2 regions of the Streptomyces sp. PL-25 genome follow, and region 1 is predicted to be linked to the other one. Evidence: riboswitches for the same ligand, from Rfam matches in the RefSeq annotation. Region 1 holds a riboswitch; the other holds the start of a gene.
The links. A riboswitch is a leader RNA that binds a small molecule or an ion and turns the genes downstream of it on or off. The one in region 1 is predicted to bind cyclic di-AMP.

Region 2: it holds a riboswitch for cyclic di-AMP, as region 1 does, so the genes downstream of both, R4Z62_RS13695 (transglycosylase SLT domain-containing protein) here and R4Z62_RS25780 (M23 family metallopeptidase) in region 1, are expected to answer to the same signal.

Annotation. Positions count from the first base shown of each region.
Region 1 covers NZ_CP136997.1:5,758,469-5,762,955, reverse strand. Annotated here, with positions in the region: gene R4Z62_RS25795 (bifunctional acetate--CoA ligase family protein/GNAT family N-acetyltransferase) at 1-328, opposite strand, end outside; gene R4Z62_RS25790 (HPr family phosphocarrier protein) at 450-731, shown strand; gene R4Z62_RS25785 (GntR family transcriptional regulator) at 921-1,580, opposite strand; gene R4Z62_RS25780 (M23 family metallopeptidase) at 1,787-2,545, opposite strand; cyclic di-AMP (ydaO/yuaA leader) riboswitch at 2,558-2,719, opposite strand; gene R4Z62_RS25775 (M16 family metallopeptidase) at 2,923-4,311, opposite strand; gene R4Z62_RS25770 (M16 family metallopeptidase) at 4,308-4,487, opposite strand, start outside.
Region 2 covers NZ_CP136997.1:3,079,809-3,084,295, reverse strand. Annotated here, with positions in the region: gene fahA (fumarylacetoacetase) at 1-998, opposite strand, end outside; gene R4Z62_RS13700 (HAD-IIB family hydrolase) at 1,197-2,009, shown strand; gene R4Z62_RS13695 (transglycosylase SLT domain-containing protein) at 2,044-2,532, opposite strand; cyclic di-AMP (ydaO/yuaA leader) riboswitch at 2,535-2,724, opposite strand; gene R4Z62_RS13690 (polyprenyl synthetase family protein) at 3,359-4,369, shown strand.

The sequences.
Region 1 (4,487 bases):
CGGCGGGCGCCGGGCCGGGCGCTCCGGCGGGGCCGATGCGGTCGTAGCGTACGGTGGCGATGAACTCGCCGCCGACGGTGGCCGCGAGCCCCACCCGGTCCACGAAGTCATGGTGCGTGAAGCGGTGGACGTCCTTGGCGGACAGGCGCGGGTAGGGCGCGAAGAAGCGGTAGTACTTGGACTCGTCCGACACCTGCTCGTAGAAGCTGACCAGCCGGTCGGCGTCCTCGGCGGTGATGGGCCGGATCCGTGCCGTGCCCCCGTCGCGCAGCACCACGTCGGCCTCCCAGTGGGCGGGGTACGCATGCCGGTCCGACGAGGTCTGCATGGGGCCCAGCGTACGGCTCGCCCCGGGCGGCGGCGCGAGGCGGTGTGTGGCGTACCCACACGGTGCCGCACGTATGGGAAACTGGTCTAGACAACCTGCTACACCTGAAGGGCAGCATCACATGGCTGAGCGCCGCGTCAACGTCGGCTGGGCCGAGGGTCTCCACGCCCGCCCCGCTTCCATCTTCGTCCGGGCCGCCACGGCCGCAGGGGTCCCCGTGACGATCGCCAAGGCCGACGGCAACCCCGTCAACGCGGCCTCCATGCTGGCCGTGCTCGGCCTGGGCGCGCAGGGTGGCGAGGAGGTCGTCCTCGCCTCCGACGCCGAGGGCGCGGAGGCCGCCCTGGAGCGGCTGGCCAAGCTGGTCGCCGAGGGCCTGGAAGAGCTTCCCGAGACCGTCTGAGCGGCCGGAGGGAACACACAGCGCGTCCGGGAACCGCGTCTCCCCCTGCGGGGCGGCGCGGTTTTCGTGTGTCCGCGTGAATTCCCCGCGCGGGAAACGGAAATAGGGCGCGGATATCGGCGGAACATTCCTTCCCGGCCCCTGCCGGTCCCTGCCGATTCCTGTCGGTTCTTTTCTACGGCACGCGTGTTAATTCCGTGTGCTCGATGTGTTGACGGGATGTTTCCGGGCGCTCGCCCGCTGCGCGGCGGTCATCCGCTCGGTGTGCAGGGCGGTCAGGGCGCGGGCGCGGGCGGCGTCGCCGCGTGCCACCGCGTCGACGATCGCCCCGTGTCCGGCCCAGGTCTCGGCCGGGTCGGCGGGGTCCGGCGCCCCGTACATCCAGGTGATCTTGTGCCGCAGCTGGGCCAGGGCGGCGGTCAGCGCGGGGCTGCCGCAGGACTGGGCCAGGGTCTCGTGGAACCAGGCGGCCAGGGACCACAGCTCCTCGCCGCCCCCGCCCGCGGCCCGCTCCTGACCGAGCCTGACCAGGCCGCGCAGCACCTTCAGATGGCCCTCGGTGCGCCGCTGGGCGGCCCGCTCGGCGCCCAGCGGCTCCAGCAGCAGACGCATCTCCAGCAGGTCGGCGCCCTCCTGCTCGGTCGGCTCGGCGACGCACGCGCCCGCGTGCCGCCGGGTCACCACGAAGCCCTCGGCCTCCAGGGTGCGCAGGGCCTCGCGCACCGGGACGCGCGAGACGCCGTAGCGGCGGGCCAGGACCTCCTCGGTGAGCCGGCTGCCGCGCTCGTGCACCCCGGCGACGATGTCGTCCCGGATCGCCGTGCACACCGAGTGCGCCGGAACACGCATGTCCGACCTCCGTATCCCGTCCCGTGACCGTGGCCGTGCCCATGGCCGTGGCGCGCCCGTGGCGGACACGCCGCGGACGCGCATTCCGACGACTCTAGAACAATGCGCGGGAATTTCCGACGGCGTGACGGAATCCAGGGATATTTTTTGGACAGCCGGGATGCAGTGCGGCGGAGAAGAATACGGAGCGTGCCCGGAGCCGGAATTCAGACCTGCACGCCGTGCGTGCGGAGGTAGGCGATCGGGTCGACGTCCGAGCCGTACTCCGCGCCGGTGCGCGCCTCGAAGTGCAGATGCGGACCGGTGACGTTGCCCGTGGAGCCCGACACCGCGATCTGCTGGCCCGCGACGACCTGCTGGCCCACCGTGACCCCGATGGACGACAGATGGCCGTACTGGGTGTACATGCCGTCGGCCATCCTGATGACGACCTGGTTGCCGTACGCCCCGCCCCAGCCGGTCTCCACCACCGTGCCGACGCCGACCGCGTGGACGGGGGTGCCGGTCGCGGCGTGGAAGTCGATGCCGGTGTGCGAGCCGGAGGACCACAGCGAGCCGCCGGTCTTGTAGCCGGTGGAGACGTAGGAGCCGGCGATGGGCGGCACGAAGGTGTTGAGGCGCTTGCGCTCGGCCTCGCGGTCGGCCCGCTCCTTGGCCTCGCGCGCCTGCTCGGCGCGCTCGGCGGCCAGCTTGCGCGCGGCCTGCTCGGCCTGCTTCTGCTGGGCGGCCTCCCACTGGGCGGCGGCCTGCGCGTCGACCCGCTCGGCGACGGTGTCGCCGAGGCTGATGACCGGGGTGAGGCCGGTGTCCGCGGGGGCGGGGGTCTCTGCGGCGAGGGCCGGGGAGGCGGCGAGGGTGCCGATGACGCCGGTGGTGGTGAGGGCAGCGACACCCGCCGCGCGGGCGGTGGTGCGCTGCACTCGGCCGGGACGGCGGTGCTTCCCGGTGGCGCGCGTGAACGCCATGTGGTGGCTGGTCCTTTCCTTCCCTCTCGCCTACCGGGTTAGCTGACGGGTTCGGAACAGGAAGGTCTCCTACGGGTGCCGTGCGCGGCGCACGGTGCCCGATTCACCCCAGGGACTGAGTGGGTCCCCGGCTCCCCTGGCTCGCGCCGTACGGGGACTCGGCGATGACTGTCCGGTGCCGCGGCTGCGGCGCACTGCCCGACGAACAGCCGGACCGACGCTAGACGGGGCCGTGTTCCGCGCCCAAACGGATCCGGGTTTTTGTAGCGCACGCCACAGGGCAGACAGGGCGCCTCCTGCCCAATACGGACATGCCGGGGCCCCGGTGACGCTCCGGTCACCGGGGCCCCACGCGCGCGCGTGCCGCGCGGTGCGTCCTACTCGGCGGCGACCACGGTCACCGGGCCGACGCCGAGCGCCTCGACCGGCTCCTTGATCTGCGCCGCGTCCCCGACGAGCACCGTCACCAGGCGGTCCACCGGGAAGGCGCTGACGACCGCGGCGGTCGCCTCCACCGTGCCGGTCTGCGCGAGCTGCTGATAGAGCGTCGCCTGGTAGTCGTCGGGCAGGTGCTGCTCGACCTGGTCGGCGAGTGTGCTCGCCACGGCGGCGGCCGTCTCGTACTTGAGCGGCGCCACCCCCACCAGGTTCTGCACGGCCACGTCCCGCTCGGCCTCGGTGAGCCCCTCGGCGGCGAGCTTGCGCAGCACCGTGAAGAGGTCGTCCAGGGCCGGTCCGGTGTTCGGCGTGTCGACCGAGCCGCTGATGGCGAGCATGGCCGCGCCGGTGCCGTCGGGCGCCGAGCGCAGCACCTGGCCGAAGGACCGCACGCCGTAGGTGTAGCCCTTCTCCTCGCGCAGGACGCGGTCCAGACGGGAGGTCAGGGTGCCGCCCAGGCAGTAGGTGCCGAGCACCTGGGCGGGCCACACGCGGTCGTGCCGGTCGGGTCCGATCCGGCCGATGAGCAGCTGGGTCTGGACGGCGCCGGGGCGGTCCACGATCACCACGCGGCCGGTGTCGTCGGCGGTGACCGGCGGCACCGGACGCGGCTCGGCCGGCGAACCGGTCCAGGCGCCCAGGGTCTCGCCGAGCAGCTCGTCGAGGTCGATGCCGGTGAGGTCGCCGACGACGACCGCGGTGGCCGTGGCGGGGCGCACGTGCCGGTCGTAGAAGGCGCGGACGGCGGCGGCGTCGACGGCGGCGACGGTCTCCTCGGTGCCCTGGCGCGGGCGCGACATGCGGGCGGTGGCCGGGAACAGCTGCCGGGACAGCTCCTTGGCGGCGCGGCGGGAGGGGTTGGCCAGCTCGTGCGGGATCTCGTCGAGCCGGTTGCGCACCAGCCGCTCGACCTCGGACCCGGCGAACGCGGGCGCCCGCAGCGCGTCGGAGAGCAGCGCGAGCCCCTTGGCCAGCCGGGAGGCCGGGACCTCCAGGCTGAGCCGTACGCCGGGGTGGTCGGCGTGCGCGTCCAGGGTGGCGCCCGCCCGCTCCAGCTCGGCGGCGAAGTCCTCGGCGGAGTGCTTGTCGGTGCCCTCGGAGAAGGCCCGCGCCATGATCGTGGCGACGCCGTCCAGGCCGGCCGGCTCGGCGTCCAGGGGCGCGTCGAGCAACACCTCGACGGCGACGACCTGCTGACCGGGGCGGTGGCAGCGCAGCACCGTGATGCCGTTGTCCAGGGTGCCGCGCCCGGGGGCCGGGAACGCCCACGGCCTGGCCTCGCCGGCCTCGGGGCGGGGGTGGAACTCCATGGTGGCCAGCTCGGTCACTTCGCCGTCTCCTCGGTGTCGTCCTGGGCGTCGGGGGTGTCGTCCTGGGCGTCGGGGGCGGTCGGCTCGTAGACGAGGACCGCGCGGTTGTCGGGGCGCAGCCGGGCCTTGGCGACCTCCTGGACCTCCTCGGGCGTCACCTCCAGGACGCGCTGGACGGCGGTGAGGGCGAGCTG
Region 2 (4,487 bases), 2.7 Mb from region 1:
AGGTCGCCGGTGCGCAGGGAGGCGCCGTTGACCGTCATGTGGGCGAGCTGCTGCGCGGCCGTCCAGTACATCGTGGAGAACGGCGGCTCGGACACCGTATGACCGTTGATCGCGACGGAGATCCGCAGGTCGTAGCCGCCGGGCTCCTCGCCGGTGTCGTCCAGGTAGGGCAGCAGCGGGTGCGTGCGGTGCGGCGGGTCCGTCCGCGCGTCCTCCAGCGCGTCCAGCGGTGTGATCCACGCCGACACGGAGGTGGCGAAGGACTTGCCGAGGAACGGGCCGAGGGGGACGTACTCCCAGGCCTGCACGTCCCGCGCCGACCAGTCGTTGAGCAGGCACAGCCCGAACACGTGCTCGCGGAAGTCCGCCAGCGCCACCGGCTGCCCGGCCCGCGAGGGCACCCCGACCACGAAGCCGACCTCGGCCTCGATGTCCAGCCGCACCGAGGGGCCGAACACGGGCGCGGGGTCGGCGGGGCCCTTGCGCTGTCCCGAGGGGCGTACGACGTCCGTGCCCGAGACGACGACCGTCCCCGAGCGGCCGTGGTAACCGATCGGCAGGTGCTTCCAGTTGGGGGTGAGGGAGTCCTCGGCGTCCGGGCGGAAGATCTGCCCGACGTTGCGCGCGTGGTTCTCGGACGCGTAGAAGTCGACGTAGTCCGCGACCTCGAAGGGCAGGTGCAGGGTCACCGAGGAGAGCGGGTGCAGGAAGGGGGCCACGGTCTCCTGGTGCGCGGGCACCGTCACCCACGCCGTCAGCGCGCGCCGCACGTCCGACCAGGCGGTGCGGCCCGCGGCGAGCAGCGGGTTCAGGGTCGGCCGCGCGAGCAGGGCGGCGTACGGGGAACCGAGCGCCAGCGCCGCCGCACCCGCGTCGAGGACATGGTCGCCGAGCCGGACGCCCACGGTCCGCTCCTGCGACCCGGCGCGCGAGAAGACACCGTAGGGAAGGTTGTGCGGACCGAAGGGGTCGCCCTCGGGGACCTCGAAGGGGGGCATCGGGTACTGCCTCTCTTTCGTGTGCCGGTGTTCCATGGGGGACATGGGTGTCTGGCCACACGTTCATGTGGTCGCGCCACACGTTACGGGGGAGGCAGCTGTCTTGGGCAGTGTCCGAGGAGTCTCCCGGCGACACGGCGGAGGGACGTCGTCCGGTTTCCGCCCGTCACTCGCCTGGCGGATCCGTATTCTCTGATCATGCCCGCACCCGCTGCCCCCGCGTACGCCCTCATCGCCACCGACCTGGACGGCACGCTGCTGCGCGGCGACGACTCCGTGTCCGGGCGGACCCGCGCCGCGCTCGGCCGGGCGGCGGCGGCCGGTGCCCGGCACCTCGTCGTCACCGGACGCCCGGCGCCGCGGGTCCGCCCGCTGCTGAGGTCCCTCGGCGGCACCGGGCTCGCGGTGTGCGGCCAGGGCGCCCAGCTCTACGACGCCGGGGCCGACCGCATGCTGTGGTCGGTCACGCTCGACCGGGAGACGGCCGAGACCGCGCTCGGCAAGATCGAGGCGGAGGTGGGGGAGGTGTACGCGGCGGTCGACCAGGACGGCGTGGACGGCCTCACGCTCATCGAGCCGGAGTACCGCATGGCGCACCCGACGCTGCCCGCCGAGCGGGTCGGGCGGCGCGAGGAACTGTGGCGCGCGCCCATCAGCAAGGTGCTGCTGCGCCATCCCCGGCTGTCCGACGACGAACTGGCGGCGGCGGCCCGCGGCGCGGTCGGTCCGCTCGCCTCGGTGACCATGTCGGGCCCGGGGACCGTCGAGCTCCAGCCCTGCGGCATCACCAAGGCGACCGGTCTCGCGCTGGCCGCGGCGCGGCTGGGACTCGGCCCCGGGGACGCCCTCGCCTTCGGCGACATGCCGAACGACATCCCCATGTTCCGGTGGGCGGCCCGGGGGGTGGCGATGGCCGGCGCCCACCCGGAGCTGAAGGCGGTCGCCGACGAGGTCACCACGTCGAACGAGGACGACGGCGTCGCCGTCGTCCTCGATCGTCTGTTCGTCTGAGCCCTCCGCGTGCCGGCCGGCACGCGGCTGCCCGTCAGTACGCGCTGTTGACGTTGTCGATGGAGCCGTAGCGCGCGGCGGCGTAGTTGCACGCGGCCGTGATGTTGGCGACCGGGTCGTAGATGTCGAACGACGTGCCGGCCACGTGGTAGGCGTTGAAGGTCGGCTGGATGACCTGGAGCAGGCCCTTGGAGGGGATGCCCGCGGCGGCGTTGGAGTCCCAGTTGTTGATGGCCAGCGGGTTGCCGGACGACTCGCGCATCACATTGCGGTGGATGCCGTTGTACGTGCCGGGGATGCCCTTCTGGGCCATGACGGCGAGCGACTCGCGGATCCAGCCGTCCAGGTTGTTCGGGTAGGCGACCGTGCTCGCCGTGGTGGCGGTGGCGGCGGTCGGGGTGGCCGCGGAGGCGCCGGACGCCCCGATCAGCGGCAGGGCGAGGATCGCGGCACCGGTGCCGGAGACGGCGAGGGTGCGGACGAGACGAGCGGCGCGGGAGCGGCTGGGACGACGTGCAGACATGGGGATTTCCTCTCCGTCGCCTGCGAGGTGAGCTGTCGGGTTCGGGCGGGGAGGTGCCCGGCCGGCTCCTCAGAGCACGGCTTCACCCCGAGCCGTTCCGGCGCGGCGTACGACGTAGGACGTACGGCGCTCCGGCCCGGCGACTTACCTGGGTCCCCCGCTCCTGCCATGAGCTGTCGGTGGGTGGTCATCGAGCGCTGGCAGGATTCGGCGTCCGCTCGACTGGCCCGGAACGTATGCGAGAGCACATGTCCCGAACAAGTACCTGATGCATACATCGTCCTAGTTGACCTTGATCCAGGGCATTTTGGCCGCTTGATCCTTTGCGATTGCCAAGGGTCAACTCGCTTGCGGGGGACGGGGAGCGGGGGGTCGGCGGGCCGTGGCGCGGGGTGGCGGTGCACGTGATGCAGCTCACGGAATAATTCGGCCAGGAGCATTTGCCCCCAAGGGGAATTGAAATGCTAATAAGGGTAAATCGGACTCGTAGGGCTGGAAGTGACGGCCGTCACGATCGGTGAGGCCCTGGCCTTGTTCGTACGTACGTGGGCACGGGTGGGCGTGTGGAAGGAGAGTGGGCGCGGCGGGACGGGTGAGAGGAGGGGAAGGGGGAGGCTGGGGAGGAGCGGGAAAGAGCAAGTCGATAAATATCTGTTCATATGTGGTGATCGAAAACATATCGGTCGTGATCCGATACCACCTGGCCTGTATCGGTGGGCGCTATCGGTGATCGAAACGTGACCGGATACGCTGACTTGAGTGATGGCAGCGACCTATCGACAAACCGTGTAAGCGCCAGCAGACACCAGCAGACAGGAGACCCCTCGTGACCGTCGTCGGGCCGTTCGGGCTGAGCGTGCGGGACCAGGCTCTCGAAGCCGATGTCCAGGCCGGATTGGCGGCTGTCGAGGAAGGGCTGCTCGAAGCCACCAAGAGCGAGGTCCCGTTCATCACGGAGGCCGCCCAGCACCTCGTGAAGGCGGGCGGCAAGCGGTTCCGGCCGCTGGTCGTGATGCTGGCGGCCCAGTTCGGCGACCCCGACGCGCCGGGGATCGTGCCCTCGGCCGTGGTCGTGGAGCTGACCCACCTGGCCACGCTCTACCACGACGACGTGATGGACGAGGCCGCCGTGCGGCGCGGGGTGGCCAGCGCCAACACCCGCTGGGGCAACGCGGTCGCGGTCCTCACCGGAGACTTCCTCTTCGCCCGCGCCTCCCAGATCCTCGCGGACCTCGGCCCGGAGGCCGTCCGGGTCCAGGCGCTCGCGTTCGAACGGCTCGTCACCGGGCAGATCCTGGAGACCGCCGGACCGCAGGACGGCAGGGACCCGGTCGACCACTACCTGGACGTGCTGGGCGGAAAGACCGGTTCGCTGGTGGCCGTCGCGTGCCGGTTCGGCGCGATGATGTCCGGCGCCGACGAGCGGGTCGTGGACGTGCTGACGCAGTACGGGGAGCGGCTCGGTGTCGCCTTCCAGCTCGCGGACGACGTGCTCGACATCGCCTCCGACTCCCAGGAGTCCGGCAAGACCCCCGGCACCGACCTGCGCGAGGGCGTCGCCACGCTGCCGGTGCTGCGGCTGCGCGAGCGCGCCGCCCGGCTGGGTCTCGCCGAGGACATCGCCCTGTGCGAACTGCTCGCCTCCGACCTCAGCGACGACGCCCGGCACGCCGAGGCGCTGGCCGCGCTGCGCGCCCACCCCGCGCTCGAACAGGCCCGGCGGGACAGCGTCCGCTACGCCGAGGAGGCGCGGGCCGCGCTGGCCCCGCTGAAGGAGTGCGGCGCCAAGGTGGCCCTGCTCCAGCTGTGCGACGCGGTGGTGCACCGGGTCGGCTAGCTCTAGGGCCGGTCTCCCCGCATCCCCGGGCCCGGCCCTGGCCCTCCCTGCCTCTTCCTTGCCCTCCCCGCTTCTTCCTTGCCTTCCCCGCCTCTTCCGCCTCTTCCTTCCGGGCCTT